Regions from separate parts of the Siminovitchia jepli genome, predicted to be linked through region 1. Evidence: riboswitches for the same ligand, from Rfam matches in the RefSeq annotation. Region 1 holds a riboswitch; each other region holds the start of a gene.
The links. A riboswitch is a leader RNA that binds a small molecule or an ion and turns the genes downstream of it on or off. The one in region 1 is predicted to bind thiamine pyrophosphate.
Positions count from the first base shown of each region.

Region 2: linked by a shared signal. The riboswitch ahead of AB1L08_RS06800 (ABC transporter substrate-binding protein) and the one ahead of AB1L08_RS11180 (thiamine phosphate synthase) in region 1 are both predicted to bind thiamine pyrophosphate.
Region 3: linked by a shared signal. The riboswitch ahead of AB1L08_RS04670 (ABC transporter ATP-binding protein) and the one ahead of AB1L08_RS11180 (thiamine phosphate synthase) in region 1 are both predicted to bind thiamine pyrophosphate.
Region 4: linked by a shared signal. The riboswitch ahead of thiT (energy-coupled thiamine transporter ThiT) and the one ahead of AB1L08_RS11180 (thiamine phosphate synthase) in region 1 are both predicted to bind thiamine pyrophosphate.

Region 1 covers NZ_JBFEGN010000028.1:16,980-21,191, forward strand. The annotation lists gene AB1L08_RS11165 (gamma-glutamyltransferase family protein) at 1-225, shown strand, start outside; gene AB1L08_RS11170 (LLM class flavin-dependent oxidoreductase) at 275-1,288, opposite strand; gene AB1L08_RS11175 (4a-hydroxytetrahydrobiopterin dehydratase) at 1,426-1,728, shown strand; TPP riboswitch at 1,787-1,896, shown strand; gene AB1L08_RS11180 (thiamine phosphate synthase) at 1,960-2,565, shown strand; gene thiS (sulfur carrier protein ThiS) at 2,580-2,780, shown strand; gene AB1L08_RS11190 (thiazole synthase) at 2,783-3,550, shown strand; gene AB1L08_RS11195 (ThiF family adenylyltransferase) at 3,547-4,212, shown strand, end outside.
Region 2 covers NZ_JBFEGN010000011.1:18,029-22,240, forward strand. The annotation lists gene AB1L08_RS06790 (TIGR01777 family oxidoreductase) at 1-117, shown strand, start outside; gene AB1L08_RS06795 (helix-turn-helix domain-containing protein) at 198-1,442, shown strand; TPP riboswitch at 1,607-1,716, shown strand; gene AB1L08_RS06800 (ABC transporter substrate-binding protein) at 1,785-2,777, shown strand; gene AB1L08_RS06805 (thiamine-binding protein) at 2,789-3,079, shown strand; gene AB1L08_RS06810 (ABC transporter permease) at 3,079-3,840, shown strand; gene AB1L08_RS06815 (ABC transporter ATP-binding protein) at 3,841-4,212, shown strand, end outside.
Region 3 covers NZ_JBFEGN010000006.1:14,041-18,252, forward strand. The annotation lists gene AB1L08_RS04660 (ABC transporter substrate-binding protein) at 1-61, opposite strand, end outside; gene AB1L08_RS04665 (ABC transporter permease) at 58-810, opposite strand; gene AB1L08_RS04670 (ABC transporter ATP-binding protein) at 807-1,571, opposite strand; TPP riboswitch at 1,724-1,821, opposite strand; gene AB1L08_RS04675 (YtoQ family protein) at 1,962-2,402, shown strand; gene AB1L08_RS04680 (DUF84 family protein) at 2,466-2,984, opposite strand; gene AB1L08_RS04685 (M42 family metallopeptidase) at 3,041-4,111, opposite strand.
Region 4 covers NZ_JBFEGN010000008.1:82,399-86,610, reverse strand. The annotation lists gene AB1L08_RS05940 (methyl-accepting chemotaxis protein) at 1-1,350, opposite strand, end outside; TPP riboswitch at 1,908-2,005, shown strand; gene thiT (energy-coupled thiamine transporter ThiT) at 2,075-2,650, shown strand; gene AB1L08_RS05930 (thiol-disulfide oxidoreductase DCC family protein) at 2,685-3,077, opposite strand; gene AB1L08_RS05925 (thioredoxin family protein) at 3,215-3,766, shown strand; gene AB1L08_RS05920 (Xaa-Pro dipeptidyl-peptidase) at 4,033-4,212, shown strand, end outside.

The DNA.
Region 1 (4,212 bases):
CTTGATGCACCGCGTTGGCAATGGATTAAAGGGAAAACGGTGGAAGTGGAACATCGTTTCCCTCACCATTTTGCGGAAAGCTTGGCATTCCAGGGACATGATATTCGGATTGCCCTTGAGACAAATAATTTCGGCCGGGGACAAATTATATGGAGAAATCCCAAAACGGGCGTGTTGGTGGCCGGAACAGAATCAAGAACGGACGGTGCAATTGCTCTTTGGTAATTGTCAGGAATAAAAAACAGAGTAGATCTGCTTTTTCACTGAGGCAAAATCAGTCCATCATTTCGGCCAGTATTTCATACGAGCGCAAACGGTCTTCCTGATAATAGATCTGCGAGTTGATGATGACTTCATCTGCTTCAGTCCTGTCAATAAACGCTTTGAGCTTTTGCTTCACTGTATCCGGGTTTCCAATAATGGTGGAATTTGGATCAAGCGTTTGCTCGACAGATGCCTTTTCAAAAGGCGACCAGACTTTTTCTATATCTTCAATTGGAGGCTTTAATTGCGACGGCATATTGCGTACCAGGCTCAGGAATTGCTGCTGTTGGGATGTGGCAAGCCAGGCTGCTTTTTCATCCGTATCAGCCGCTATCACGTTGACTCCGACCATCGCATAAGGGCGGTCTAAAGTGGCCGATGGACGAAAATTATTTTTATAAAGCTGTATGGCCGGTATAGTGTATTGAGGGGCAAAATGGCTGGCAAAAGAAAATGGCAGCCCCTTATAAGCGGCCAGCCGGGCGCTGAAGTCACTTGAACCAAGCAGCCAAATCGGAATTTTCAGGCCTTCACCGGGGATGGCGCGCACCTGTGCTTTGCCATGGAAATAATCCTCCAGCTCCTCCACCTGCTGCGGAAACTCTTCAGCTCCCCTGTTGAGCGTCCGCCTGAGTGCATAGGCGGTTGCCTGATCGCTTCCCGGCGCCCGTCCGAGGCCTAAATCAATCCTGCCGGGATACAGCGATTCCAGGGTTCCAAATTGTTCAGCGATGACAAGTGTCGCATGGTTCGGGAGCATGATCCCGCCCGCTCCGACACGGATGGATTTTGTGGAGCCTGCAATATGTCCTATGAGAACCGATGTAGCCGAACTGGCGATGCCGGGCATGTTGTGATGCTCGGCAAGCCAGTAGCGATTGAATCCAAAACGTTCGACATGCTGTGCCAATTCCACGCTGTTTTTAAAAGCTTCTGTTGCCGTGCTTCCTTCTGTAATGGGGGCCAAATCGAGAACAGACAACGGGGTGCCGGCAAACAGTTTTATGTCAGGTGATTTTAACAATTGAATCACTCCTTGGTTTCTCTTATAAAAGATGATAATGTGTTTGCAACAGCACGTCCAATCATTCGTTTTACGTGCCAATTGAAATTTATTTTGCTCGCCAAAAATGATGATATTCTTATTTTGGAGGGATATTTATGAAGCGGTTGTCGCAGGAAGAAATAGCGGCGAAATTGGAGAAAAATGGCAATTGGAAACTTGTTGATGAAAAATGGATTGTGAGAAAGTATCGTTTCCGCGACTATTTAAAAGGTATCGAATTTGTAAACAAAGTGGCACAGGCCTCGGAAAAAGCGCAGCACCACCCTTTTATATCGATCGACTACAAGCTTGTGACCCTCAAAATTTCTTCCTGGAGAGCCCGTGGACTGACGGCATTGGACTTTGAAGTGGCGGACCAGTATGACCAATTTTATGAAGAGATCACAAAAGAAATTTAGGAAGCTTTCAAATTTGCCGGGTTAATGCTATCATGATTACAAGAATATTCATAAATGCAAGAAACACTGGGGGAATCCTTAAAAAGGACTGAGAGAAGAGTGTGTACTCTGATACCCTTATCACCTGAACAGGCTGGAACCTGCGGAGGGAAGTGGCATGCCGATTGTGTGACAATTATGGCCGCTTTCCTTTGTGGAAAGTGGTTTTTTGCGTTTAAAGGGGGAATGCCGTTGAAGCTGATAGCTGTTACAAATGATAGGTGGCCGATCGAAAAATTAGGAAAAATAATGGTGGAAGCAGAGCCGTTTGTCGATCATTTTATCATCAGGGAAAAATCAAAAACGGCCGATGAATGTATGAAGCTGATCCAATTTGTATTGAATGGGGGAGTCTCTTCCGAAAAGCTTATCATAAACGATCGGATTGATGTAGCTGTGGCGGCAAACATTCGAAAAGTGCATCTTCCGGGGCACGGGTTGGATGTTCAAATGGTAAAAAGCCGGTTTCCCCGGCTATTAGCGGGTTGTTCCGTCCATTCTGCGGCAGAGGCTGATCAGGCAATCAGGCGCGGAGCTGATTGGATATTATATGGGCATGTATTTGAAACAGCCAGCAAAAGGCATTTGCCCCCGCGCGGGCTTCAAGAGTTATCAGAAATTGCCGAGAAACATGATGACACCGAGATTTACGCGATTGGAGGCATTCAACCGAAGCATATTCTTCAACTGAATGCAGCGGGGGCCGCAGGCATTGCCGTCATGTCATCGATTTTTGACAGCGAGGTTCCTGTCTCTGCCGCGGAATCTTATCATGAGGCTTGCCAGTTTATTATATGAGAGGGGGAAGACAGATGGAAATAAAATTAAACGGCCAGTCTTATAAGCTGCCCGAAAGTGTGTCGACCGTCCATGATTTGCTGGGCCATCTTCGCTTGTCCGAAAGGATTGTGATCGTTGAAGTAAACAAGGAAATTGTTCAAAAGTCCGATTATGGAAAACAGATCCGTGAACGGGATGAAATTGAAATGATCCATTTTGTAGGAGGAGGATAAGCATGTTAAAAATAGGAGAAAAAACATTTCGTTCAAGATTGTTGTTAGGTACCGGAAAATACCCTTCATTCGAAATACAAAAAGAAGCAGTTCGCGTATCGGAGGCTGAAATTCTTACGTTTGCCGTAAGAAGGATGAATGTATTTGAATCTTCCCAGCCCAATTTCTTGGAAATGCTTGATTTGACAAAGTATACACTTCTTCCAAATACCGCAGGTGCCAAAACGGCAGAGGAAGCGGTCAGGACGGCAAACCTTGCACGTGCATCCGGTTTATGCGATATGGTAAAAGTGGAGATTATCGGCTGTGACCGATCGCTGCTTCCTGACCCTGTTGAAACGCTGAAAGCTTCTGAAATGCTTTTGGAGGAGGGTTTTACTGTACTTGCTTATACTTCAGACGATGTCGTGCTCGCTAAAAGATTGCAAGAACTCGGTGTACATGCAGTCATGCCGGGCGCTTCCCCAATTGGCTCGGGACGGGGAATTTTAAACCCTTTAAACCTCAAATTTATTATTGAGCAATCAACGGTTCCCGTCATTATTGATGCAGGAATCGGTTCTCCGAAGGATGCGGCTTACGCAATGGAATTGGGAGCGGACGCCGTATTGTTAAACACTGCCGTTTCGGGAGCAAAGGATCCGGTGAAGATGGCCCTTGCCATGAAGCTGGCCATTGAAGCCGGCCGGCTCGGATTTGAAGCCGGCCGGATCGAAGAGAGGGATTATGCGGTGCCGAGCAGTCCGGTTGAAGGATTGCTTTCATCGTGAATAGCCGTTATTCGAGGCAAGTGCTATTTGAACCGATCGGTGAATCCGGACAAAAGAAAATTGCTCAGTCCCATATTTTAATTGTCGGAGCAGGAGCGCTTGGATCGGCGAGTGCCGAAATGCTGGTTCGTGCAGGAGCAGGGAAACTGACAATTGTAGATCGGGATATTCTTGATTGGAGCAATTTGCAAAGACAGCAGCTTTATACCGAACAAGATGTAATGGACCAGCTTCCAAAAGCGGTTGCAGCCAAAAAACGGCTTGGCGAGATTAACAGCGGAGTCGACATTGAAACGATTGTTGCGGATGTAACAGCAGAAAATGCCGAAGTGCTTGCCAAGGGAAAAACACTGATTGTGGATGCGACAGACAATATCGAAACGAGACTGTTAATGAATGATGCGTCCAGAAAAGTGAATATACCGTTTTTTATGGGGGCAGTGGTAGCCAGTTATGGACTGATCTATTCAATTGGCTGGAAAGATCGGCCTTGCCTCCATTGTCTGCTCAATACGCTGCCGCCGCAAACGCTCACCTGTGATACAGCAGGGGTAATCAGTCCGATCATCCAGGTGGTTGCAGCCCATCAGGTGGCAAATGCATTCAAATATATTGTAGGAGAAGAAGTGGATTACAGGCTGAAATCATTTGATCTTTGGACG
Region 2 (4,212 bases), on a different contig from region 1:
AGCATGCTGATCAGGGGACAGCGGGTGGTTCCTGAAAAAGCGCTTGAACATCAATTTGTTTTTGCGTATCCAAACTTGGAGCTTGCATTAAAAGAAATTTTTGATAATAATAGATGACAAGTTTATCAATAATTAGATTTTTTATCCAGTTTATGCTACTATTTATCTATACAGTAGCATGACTAGAGGATGAAGATATGAGCATGGAAAAAATGAATATCGGGGCGATAATTAAATACCATCGCCAATTAAAGAATATGACCCAGTTCGAATTATGCAACGGGATTTGTTCTGTCACGCATTTAAGCAAGTTTGAGAACTACAACAAAGAAGCGAACTGGGAAACGATCATGCTGCTGCTCGACCGGTTGGGCATTTCTCTTGATTCCATCCAGCAGGCATCCAAGAAGATTTCTGCCGAACTCTCCCATTTGCTTGATGCAATGCTTTCTTACGACAAGGAACGGGCAACAGAATGCTACAATCGGGTGGAAGAATTAAAAGAGTACATTAAATTTTCCAACTATATATCACTCTATCATTTGTATGTATATCGCTACCATCTGCTGATGAACGATTTCGAAAGCGCCGAGAAGGAACGAGAAATTATCAGACAAATTGCCAATTCATTGGCAGAGCAGGAAAAAGCGCTTTATGAGTTTATTAATGGTGCTTTTTATATTATAAAAGGCGATTATAAAATATCGCTGGATATTCTTCTAAAAGTAGAAGCAGATGATCTATTGCCATCTTCGTGGCGAGCGGAGCTCTATTATTTCATTGCTTTAAACTATGCTAATCTGAAGGATAGCAGCAGCAGTATTGCGTATGGCCATAAAGCGTTGGAGGCGTTTTCCAGGTCATTCAACTATATGCGGATTTTACATACCCAGTTTCTATTGGGCATTGCCTATACAGATTTGAGCATTTATGAAAATGCCGCGGAACAATATCGCTATATATTTAAAAATATGAACTTGATCAACACGGATGAACTTAAGTCCGCCATGTACAATAACTATGCCCTGCTTCTGGAAAAAATGGGGAGATTGGAAGAAGCGGCCCGCCACTATATTCTTTCGATGGACCATGCCAAGACGAATCAGGAATACTTGGTAAGCTTATGCAGCTACACTGAGCTGCTCATTTCCCAGGGCGAGAATGAAAAAGCACTCCAAAATATTTCTGAAATATTGCGGGAAACAAAATCGGGCTCCATGAAAAAGCAGCAGCTCATTTTCCGATATTATCAATACTTGCTGAAAAATCGAAAAGGCAAAGCGATGGATTTTCTGGAAAACGACTTGCTTCCATATTTGGAAAAGGCCTACTTTGTAGAAGATTATAATAAATTCGCTTTATCCCTTGCCCAATATTATGCAGACACGAACCCGGATAAAGCGCTTTATTATTATAAAAAAATCGCTGAAAGGGGTGAATAAAATGAAAAAACTATTTCTAACAGCAGGAGTGGCATTTGCGCTTTACGTGGCTCCAATTATTGGAGGAATTTTTCCACAATCACCGCCAATTTTCCCACCGGTGTAAAAAACTGCTCCTTCTTGGAGCAGTTTTTTCTTTCTGTTATAATAGAATTAACTTAATAGCATTTGAGTAGGGGAACCGGTGTGGCCGGTTGAGATAGCATTCGGGAAATGCTGACCCTTTGAACCTGATCTGGCTCATACCAGCGAAGGGAACGTCAATCAATTGAACATACATCTTTTTTTGGCGCCTTCGGGGTTTTTTCCCGGGCGCTTTTTATTTTGCAAGGAGGAGAACTTATGAATAAACGGTTGGCAAGCTGCGTGATATTCTTTTTTTTGCTGGCCGGCTGCGGGAACCATGCAGCCGATCAGCATGAAAAGGAAGAAAAAGAACATAAAAAGGTGGCAGTCGTGCTCGACTGGACGCCCAATACAAATCATACCGGCCTCTATGTGGCGAAGGAAAAAGGCTATTTTGAGGAAAAAGGCTTGGATGTTGAAATCATGATGCCAGGAGAAGCAGGCTCTGATCAGCTAGTTGCCTCCGGAAAGGCCGAGTTCGGGGTCAGTTATCAGGAAAGCGTGACGGAGGCGCGCGTCCAAGACGTGCCGATTGTGTCCATCGCAGCCGTCATCCAGCACAATACATCCGGTTTCGCTTCACTTGCCGAAAAAAATATCACATCACCGAAAGATTTTGAAGGAAAAACCTACGGAGGCTGGGGCGCCCCGCTTGAGAAAGCTGTCCTGGCTTCATTGATGGATGTGGATGGCGCCGATATAGAGAAAGTTGACATTGTCAATATGGGGGATGCCGACTTTTTTACGGCGGTAAAAAGAGATATTGATTTCGCCTGGATTTATTATGCGTGGACAGGGGTAGAGGCAGAGCTCCGCGGGGAAAAGTTGAATATGGTCTACTTGACCGATTACTCGGACAAGCTCGATTATTATACGCCGGTCATTACGACGAACGAGAAAATGATCGAATCGGATCCGGATACGGTAAAAGCATTCATGGCAGCCGTCTCCAAAGGTTACGAGTTTGCGATCGACCAGCCCGGAGAAGCTGCGGACATTCTTATCAAAGCAGTACCCGATCTTGATCCCGAACTTGTGAAAAAAAGCCAGGAATGGATTTCGCCCCGTTATCAAGATGATGCGGCCCGCTGGGGAGAACAAAAGGCTGAAGTATGGAAAAACTACATGGACTGGATGCTGGAAAAAGATTTGCTGGAAAAGGAAATGGATGTAGAAAAAGCATTCACAAATCAATTTTTACCTGAATAGGAGGAGAGGAAATGGCGAATTCACTTGTCAGCATACAGATCATCCCGAAAACAAAAAATGGCGAAGAGGTGATCCCATACGTTGATGAAGCGATCAAGGTGATTGACGAATCCGGAGTCCGTTATGAAGTACATTCTTTGGAAACGACGATGGAAGGGGATTTTACCAAATTGATGGCCATCGTCAAAAAAATGAATGACCGGATGGTTGAAATGGGCAGTAAAAATGTGATCTCCCAGGTGAAAATTTTGTATCAGCCGGACGGAATTTCAATGGATCAACTGACGGAGAAATACCGGTAATGGGTGCGCTGGTCAAAAAAGGATGGAGGCCGCTGGGGGTCCTCCTCCTTTTATTATGTATATGGGAAGTATCCGTAAAACTTGCCAACATTCCGGGCTGGCTGCTTCCTGCCCCCAGTTCCATTGCAAAAGAAGCTGCATCCGGAATTGCGGGGCTCCTGCCGCATATACAGTCAACGATTTGGCTTTCCGTCGGAGGATTCATCATCGGCTGTACAGTCGGCGTGCTTGTGGCCGTCATGCTTCATTTGCTGCCGGGGGTTCAGGAATCCGTTTATCCGCTCCTTATTTTATCGCAAAATGTTCCGATTATCGTACTGGCGCCGCTTCTCGTTATTTGGTTCGGATTTGGGCTTTTGCCTAAAATCATTGTCATCACTCTTGTTTGCTTTTTCCCGGTTGCAGTAGCAGCGATGGACGGATTCAGAAGCGTTCCCGCTGAAATGAAGCATTACATGGTGATGGCCGGTGCATCAAAAATTCAGACGTTTACAAAATTGGAATGGCCATACGCGTTGTCATCCGTTTTTTCCGGCCTTAAAATTTCTGCCACATACAGCGTAATGGGCGCGGTGATTTCGGAATGGCTTGGAGCGAAACACGGGATTGGTGTTTATATGACGCTCGCTTCCTCATCATTCCGGACAGACCGCGTTTTTGTCGCCATTTTCATTATCATGGCCTTGAGTTTGCTGTTTTTTGGCGTGATCACTCTTGCGGAAAACAGGCTCATCAAGTGGAGAAGAAGGAAGGTAATGTGAATGGGCCATTTAACGATACAAGGTGTAAGCAAAAATTTTGGGCAAAAAGAAGTTTTACAAGACATTGATTTGGACATCACAGAGGGGGAATTTGTTTCGATCCTCGGTCCTTCCGGAAGCGGGAAAAGTACGTTGTTTCATGTGATCGGCGGCTTGCTGAAGCCTGATCAAGGTTCCATCTTTTTAAACGATCAAGATATTACCGGGAAACGGGGCTTTATCAGTTACATGCCGCAGCACCATGCGCTTTTTCCATGGCGTACCGTCCTGCAAAATGTATTGCTTGGCCAGGAATTGCAAGGAAATCAGGATCAACAAAAAGCGCTCGATATGATCCAAAAAGCAGGGTTGGCGGGGTACGAACATTCGCTG
Region 3 (4,212 bases), on a different contig from region 1:
CACAGCCAGCTAGCAGCAAACTTGAAGATAGCACACTGGCCAATGCCCATTTCTTTATCATTTTACATTTCTCCATTTCAACGTTATTTTTTCCAGCCAACCCACAAGTAAAAACAGTGTAATTCCCAAAACCGACAGAATGACGATCGGCGCAAACACCCCGGCTCCATCAAACTGTGTCATCATTCTTCTACTAAAGTATCCCAGCCCCTTGTCAGCACCCAGCCATTCCCCGATTGCCGCGCCGATGACACTCAGCGTAACGGCTACTTTTAATCCCGAATAGAATTGGGGCAATGCGGACGGAAGTTCCACCTTAAAGAAAATCTGGCGTTTCGTGGCCCTCATCGTTTGAAGCGTTTCTTTTAAATGAGGATCTGCGGACCGCAGCCCGTCAAACGTATTGACCGTAATCGGAAAGAAAGTGATCAGTACTGTCACGACGACTTTGCTCCAGATGGAATAGCCAAACCAAAGGACGAATATCGGAGCAAGCGCAATGATGGGTATCGTTTGCGAAGCAATGAGCAATGGAAAAAACGCCTTCCTTACAATATCGCTCTTATGCATCCAGATGGACAAGCCGACACCACATATAAGCGACAACAAAAGTCCGATAAGCATAATCAGCGTCGTTGGCAGCAAATGTCCGATAAAAAGGACTGCCCTGAGCTCCCAAAGCCTTTCTGCAATTTGTATAGGTGATGGCAGTATAAAGGGTTTTCCATACAGGCGGGCGCCGCTCTCCCATCCAATTAAAAGCAGCAACAGGAGCAAAATTGATAATCCGTATTTTTTCAATAAGGTCATAATGTCACCAATTTTCTTAAATCAAGCAATATCTTCTCTTTTAATTCTGTAAAAGCAGGATCTTTTAAGTTCTCCACCGTCCGCGGTCTGCCGAGCGGCACCGGAATTTCTTCGAGACGGGACACCGGCTTTTGGCTGAACAACAGTACCCGATCGGATAGGAACAGCGCCTCCTCTACATCGTGAGTAATAAAGAGGATTGTTCTACCCGAATCAGCCCATTGTTCAAGCAGCCATTCATGCATGACTGTTTTCGTAACGGCATCCAGTGCGCTGAACGGCTCATCCAGGAGCAATAAGCAACTACCGCCCAACAAGGCACGCAAAAACGAAACACGCTGACGCATCCCTCCGGATAATTCATGGGGATAGCGGTGTTCAACATCTTTTAAACCAAATACTTCCAGCTTATCAATGACTTCGGGCCATACATCTTTTTTGTTTAACCTTTTTAACATGAGCGGCAAGGCGGCATTATCGACGACCGAAAGCCAAGGCAGCAGTCCGTCCTTTTGGGACATATATCCAACATGTCCCTGCCTGTTGGAAGGCTCCTCACCATTCACAAAAATACAGCCGCTGTTTTGCTTTTCAAGCCCTGAAATAAGTCGGAACAATGTACTTTTCCCGGAACCGCTTGGGCCGACAACGCTCACAAACTCGCCTTTTTTTACTGAAAAACTTAAATCTTGCAGTACAGGATCCTGTACATCCGAGTCATAAGCAAAAGATACGTGCTGAAAAACCAGAGCTTCATTCATCATAAGGCCCCCTTTCCTGAAATGGATTGCTCGTTTGTCCCCCTTTCTGTGGTGAGAAATGCTAAGGCACCATACATGAAAAAAGAGCACTTCCCAAAAAGAAGTGGCTCTGACCCATTTAACAGAATGCATGCGTATACAGATTATATGAATACGCGTTCTTTCCACTTCCCTGCGCTAGCATTATCTAGATCAGGTTAAAAGGGTTGAGGAAGTCCTCTCTCAGCTTTTGGCACCCCTAGTGTTTCCCATATTTTATTAACAATCCTTCCCTTTAATATATATATCATTTAACCTAAAAAATCAAATAGAGTTTGAAATTCCTTTCAAGGGGAAAATAGGTGCGGTTGATGGTATGATGAATGTATATGCAAAGGAGGAGGTAATATCGTGAGATTAACCGTATACTTGGCAGGAGAAATCCACAGCAGTTGGCGTGAGGAAATTAAAGAAAAAGCACAGGCACTCAAACTTCCGGTCGATTTTGTCGGGCCAATGGAAGACCATGACCGCTCCGACGCCATCGGCGAAGAAATCCTTGGCGAGCAGCCGAATGCCATTTACAGGGACGCGGCAGCTTCCAGCTTTAACAACTTGAGAACACAAGTCCTCATGCAAAAATCAGACCTTGTTATTGCGTTGTTTGGAGAGAAGTACAGGCAATGGAATACAGCCATGGATGCAAGTGCGGCCGTTACATCGGGAAAACCGCTCATCTTAATCCGCCCGGAAGAACTGCATCATCCCTTGAAAGAGTTGTCCCGGAAAGCAAACGCAACGGTGGAAACAGTGAATCAGGCCATAAAAGCGCTCTCATATATTTTAGAATAGGCCCTTATTAAAATAAAAAGCACAGAAAGCTGTTTGTGAACTGCTTTCTGTGCTTTTTAATAATTATCCCCGTCTTTTCTTTTCCCTCTGTCCGATCAGCAGTGTTACGATATGGCCGAACATTTCGGAACGGTCAATGCGTCCATTGGTGAAAACGCCAATGGCTCCTTCTTCGGAACTGATTCCGGTCCTTTGACAGTAATCATCCATGACCGGTCCAAGTTCTTCACCTGACCGAAGGCTGCCGGCGATTTCCTCCGGCAGCAGAATACGCGCACCGCCTGCCAGCACCGTCTTTCTCCCCCTTTCGGCCAATGCTCCCCAATTGCACAAAAAGAGGCCAAAAGGCGTTTCCGCAACGCCGCCTTCCAAGCCGATCGCCAACTTCGCTTTACTGTGATCCAAGCAATATTCAGCCCGATGGATGGCGCCATGTATCGTTTCCTCATCGGAGAAAGGCATGGCACTTACATTTGATGGGGCATCTATCGGGACAATCTCAGTCTCCATGCCCAAACCAAGAAGGGTATTTTGCACAGCTTTTAACTTTGCTCTGTTTTTTGAACCAACGGCAATAATCATAATGCCACTCCCATCCAGCAAACACTCATTTTATCTTTACCCAATTTCAATCCTGCTTATTGATTTCGAATAGACTTTACTGTAGACCAGTCGCTGGCTTTTACCAGCCTGGTTAACAGCTCTTTTGCCGCCGCATAGTCATCGACATGGACGATTGAAGCATGTGTATGGATATAGCGTGCGCAAATTCCAATCACCGCACTTGGCACCCCTTCGTTGGCAGTATGTACACGGCCTGCATCCGTTCCTCCCGGAGAAACAAAGTATTGGTAAGGAATATCATGTGTTTTTGCCATGTCCAGAATAAATTCGCGCATCCCTTTATGCGTGACCATCGTTCTGTCAAAGATTCTAAGCAAAGCCCCTTTTCCGATATGGCCGAATTCTTTCTCGTCTCCGGTCATGTCGTTGGCTGGGCTGGCATCAAGTGCAAAGAAGAGGTCGGGCTGGATCATATTGGCACTTGATGCCGCTCCCCGCAGCCCCACTTCTTCCTGTACGGTGGCGCCGGAATAGACGATGTTTGGCAGTTTTTCATTTTGTATTTCTTTTAGCAGCTCAATTGCAAGCCCGCATCCGTAACGGTTATCCCATGCCTTGGCCATAATTTTTTTCGGATTGGCCAATGGCGTAAACGGACAGACCGGAACAACTTGCTGTCCCGGTTTAATTCCTGCCTTCACGGCATCCCCTCGGTCATCTGCCCCGATGTCAATCATCATATTTTTGATTTCCATCGGCTTTTTTCTTTGTTCCTCCGTAAGCAGATGCGGCGGAATCGAGCCGATGACTCCTGTTACAGGCCCGGTGTCAGTGATGATCTGGACCCGCTGTGCAAGCATCACCTGATTCCACCAGCCGCCCAAAGGCTGAAAGCGGATCATCCCGTTTTTCGTAATTTGGGTGACCATAAACCCGACTTCATCCATGTGGCCTGCCACCATGATTTTAGGACCTGAAGGGTCACCTGATTTTACGCCAAAAATACTGCCCAATCTATCCTGTATTACCTGATCTGCATATTTTTCAAGCTGTTCGCGCATAAACTCTCTAACTTGGTGCTCATTTCCCGGAGCGCCCGGAAGCTCCGTCAGCGTTTGAAAAAGAACAAGCGTATCTTTGTCCAAATCCTCAACCCCTCTTCAGTGTATTTATTTGTATTTTAACATGAAACTGTTTTTGTCAAAAATAGGAATCCTTATATTCAAGGTCGAACTGCTTGCCTTCT
Region 4 (4,212 bases), on a different contig from region 1:
CGTTGTAGTGACGCCTTCTTCGACAGATTTCACACTAACAACCGTAGCTTCTTGCATATTTTTAATAATATTGGATATTTCATTTGTGGCTTGACTGCTTCTTTCTGCAAGTTTGCGGACTTCATCGGCCACGACAGCAAATCCCCGTCCTTGTTCTCCGGCCCTCGCAGCTTCTATTGCTGCGTTTAGGGCAAGGAGGTTTGTCTGATCGGCAATATCATTAATGACTTCAATAATTTCTCCAATTTTCTTGGAATCCTCTTCGAGCCGGGACATTTGGGTACTCACCATGGCGGCTCCTTCAACGGAGGACTGGACAACCTGTCCTCCTTCTTTGGCAATTTTAATCGTTTTATTTGATAATTCGGCTGCTTGTTCGGTATTTTGGGCAACCGAGTTTATGGCATCCGCCAGTTCTTTAAATAATTCATTGATTGTTTGCGCAGCGTTCGCCTGATTTGTACTTGCACTGGCAATCTCTTCGGTGCTGGCCGAAACCTGCTCGGCGGAAGCTGATAAATTTTCGGAAGCACTTAAAATGTTTTGAATTGTGGCCCTTAAATTTCCAACCATTTTATTGACGGAACGGGCCAGAGTGCCTACTTCATCCTTTGTACGTATATTTACCGTTTCGGATAAATCACCATCAGCCACTTTTTCCACTAATCGAGCCACTTGTCCAAGCGGACGGGAAATAACTTTTGCAATGAAGATGCCGAATAATATACTTAGCAAACATATGAAAGCAGTAATACCTGCCACTACCATGAGAGTAGTTAAATACACTTTTTGGGCTTTCTGTTGGGCCTTTTCGGCAGCAGCCGCATCCAACTCCATTAGCGCATCCAATTCATTGATCATCCCGTTTTGAGTATTGAGCAGGCCGCCGTTAAGGCTTAACAAGTATTCCGTGTTCTTGCCGTCAATCACCAGCTGAACTGCACGATCATATAAATTATTGTGTGCTTCCCATATATTATTGAATCTGTTTATTTTATCTTCCTGCTCATATGACAATTGGTGTTTACTGTATGCGCTGACATGTGCTTCAATTTTTTCTCGGATTTTTTTTACATCTGCGATTAATTTTTCGGTTTCCTGTTCCGTTTGGGCCAAGTATAAATCCCTGCTGGCCAATCTCAACTGTTGAACCAGGTCCCGGGCTTCCGCAACTTCCTGTATCGGTTTCAAGTTATTGTTAAACATGCCGGAAATTCCATTATTTAATGCGCCCATTTGGGACAAGGCTATAACTCCAGTACCTACTTGGAATAATGCCAAAATAAGAAAAGCTGATATCAATTTCACCGATGTTTTTAGATTATAAAACCAATTCAATAACTTCTTCATAATTACACCTGCTCCTAGTACAAAATATTTTCAAAAAATATATTTCCTCTCAACAATTTATTGAAAGGCTCTCCTATTAATTTTATTGCATCACCTCTAAAGTTTTCCAAACAAAAGAATGCCCATTCTTATTGGATTGATAGCATTAATGTAACAGGCTTCTTATTTGACATAACAAAAAATCTGGTTGGCTATATTAATTTAATCGGCATAAATCCAAAGAATTGAAGTCTTCTGATTCAGATAATATCCAGATCTTAAAAAAGTTATTCCATGGAGGTTTTAATAGATTTTTGTCGGGAAATGTCAGATAGCTATACCCTCCAAGGCCTTTTTGCTTCAATCCGCGCTTCTATGTGAGGTTTGACAATTGGGGCAAGCGCCAAACCATCAGGTGTATGTTAAATTATGTTGCCAATCAGAATGGAGAGCCTGTCTATCAAATGGGGATCAGGAGCTGAATGGCTGGCAATAATATGGACGTGCCTCAAACTTTCTATAACAAAGATTGCAATTTTTTTAAAATCAACTACAATTAAGTAGAGTAGAAATTGAATCGGCGTACCAGGGGGAGCTTTTTGCTGAGAGTGGATTCGTTCCAGACCCTTCGAACCTGTTGGTTAATTCCAGCGCAGGGATGGTGATAGAGTTGAGGGCAATGTAGTTTATTGTCTTTGTTCCCCTATGGTTACGATCGGTCATTACATCATGGGGGGTTTTTTATATGGGAAGGAAAAAGATGTCATTACGTGCACTGATGGAGGTATCGATTTTTGCCGCTTTTGCGATGATGCTGGATATGATTCCATCGATTCAAGTAACGCCGGCGATCAAGTTTTCATTTGCCATGGTCCCGATTTTTATCGTGGCGCTCCGCTGGGGAATCAAGGCCGGCTTTGCATCGGGATTTTTGTGGGGACTGCTGCAGGTTGTTCTGGGGGATGCCGCAGGACAAATATTAACTCCCCTGCAAGGGTTTATTGAATATTTTGTTGCATTCAGCTTTGTCGGTGCAGCAGGATTGTTGGCACCCGCAATGAAAAATGCTGTGAAGTCTGAAGGGAAAATGATGATGGTCCTGATTTTGTTTGTGGCTATATTCTTGGGCGGCTTTGCGAGATATGTTTGGCATTTTATTGCCGGAATTATTTTTTGGGGAAAATTTGCACCTCCGGGCCAATCCGCTTTTCTATATTCACTGATATCAAACGGTACTTCTTACATCGCATCTTCCCTGGCGTGCTTTATCGTGATTGCATTGCTTGTCACGACGGCACCACGCTTGCTTCAAGTAAAATAATTGAAAAAGGCGCATTTTTTCTATGCGTCTTTTTTCATGATAAAAATCTGGCCCTCACTTCCGGTGGCGGAAGCATGCAGCTTTCTTTTTTGCCAAACCATTTATAACGGTTTTTTGCAATGAGGTCATAAAAGGGGTTACGGATGGGAGAAGGTATCATGATCAAAGGATAAAGCCATTTCCACGGCGCATTTAAATACCGGCCTATTCGGAGTACCGCCGCAGATTTATAATAGACTTTGTCTTCTTCTATAACAATCATGCTGTCGACATGGCTGGGAACATTTTGTGCCTTTAACAGTTTTTGTCCGATGTCACTTTGCAAAGAGGCGAAATGAATGTTTCCTTTCGGATCGTTTTTTATAATAAATTGGACACTCGCATCACAAAAATTGCACTCACCGTCAAACAATACGATTGGATGCATTTTTACAACCCTCCCAATGGAATCTTCTTTTACTTTAACCCATTTTGCGATATTGAAACAATGGAATATGCAGTTCAATTTACACGACGGTTCTGTTGAAGTACGCTTAGTATAAAAGGAAAAAGGAGAGGAAGGAAATGGATTTAAATGAGTGGTATGAAAAAGGGCTGACGCCAGATGAATATATCGGAACGCTGGAGTACCATAAAGATGGATTTTTGGGCATTTATGAGCAATTTACCCCGTCGGAAGATGATAGATTTTTCCAATCTGTCAAAGACAAAAATTTGCGGGTAGTGGCACTCGCGGAACCGTGGTGCGGACATTGCATGCTCAATGTTCCTGTGTTGCTCCGCCTGGCTGAAAAAACAGGCATGTCGGCCCGTTTTTTGCTGCGGGATGAAAATCTGGATCTGATGGATCAATATTTGACAAATGAAAAGCGGGTTATTCCAATCTTTATTTTTATTGATGAAAATGGAAACGAAGCGGCGAAATGGGGCCCCATCACAGAGTCTACAAGAAAATTTGTCGACGAGTTCAGAAAAGACCTGCCTCCCAAAGAGGATCCCGGCTATGACGAAAAGTTTAAAGTAATGGTAAAACAAGTAGCCAAATCCTTTAGGGAGAATCCGGATTTTTGGAACAACTCTTATGATGATATGAGAAGGGTACTCTCAAGCGTTTAATAAGGAGGAGGTGATCTCCTCCTTATTGAATTTGGTTTGTGAAAGCGCTGTCTTTAGTACTGGGCATAAAAGAATGGCTTTTATAATCAATCATGCAAGAAAATTAGACAAGACCCATTATTACAACAGTTTCAGATACATATCAAGTTTTGTCAGGTTGTAAAATGATTGTAAAATATCCCAAATAATTGACCTGAAAGCCCCTTTCATATCGAAATTATTGGAATTATTATAAAAAATATAAAGTTTGAAAGGGGGAGTTCGAAATGGTTCGGAGTGCAAGGAAAATTGTTCTTTGTTTGATCCTGTCTCTTTTGTTAGTACCGTCTTTTTCATACTCAGATAATACTAGAGTACATGCTGAACAGGTAACGGCTCCTGGCCACCAATTGCAAAATGGAGTGACACAGCCAACATATTCCTATGTGGATGCGATCAAAGAAACC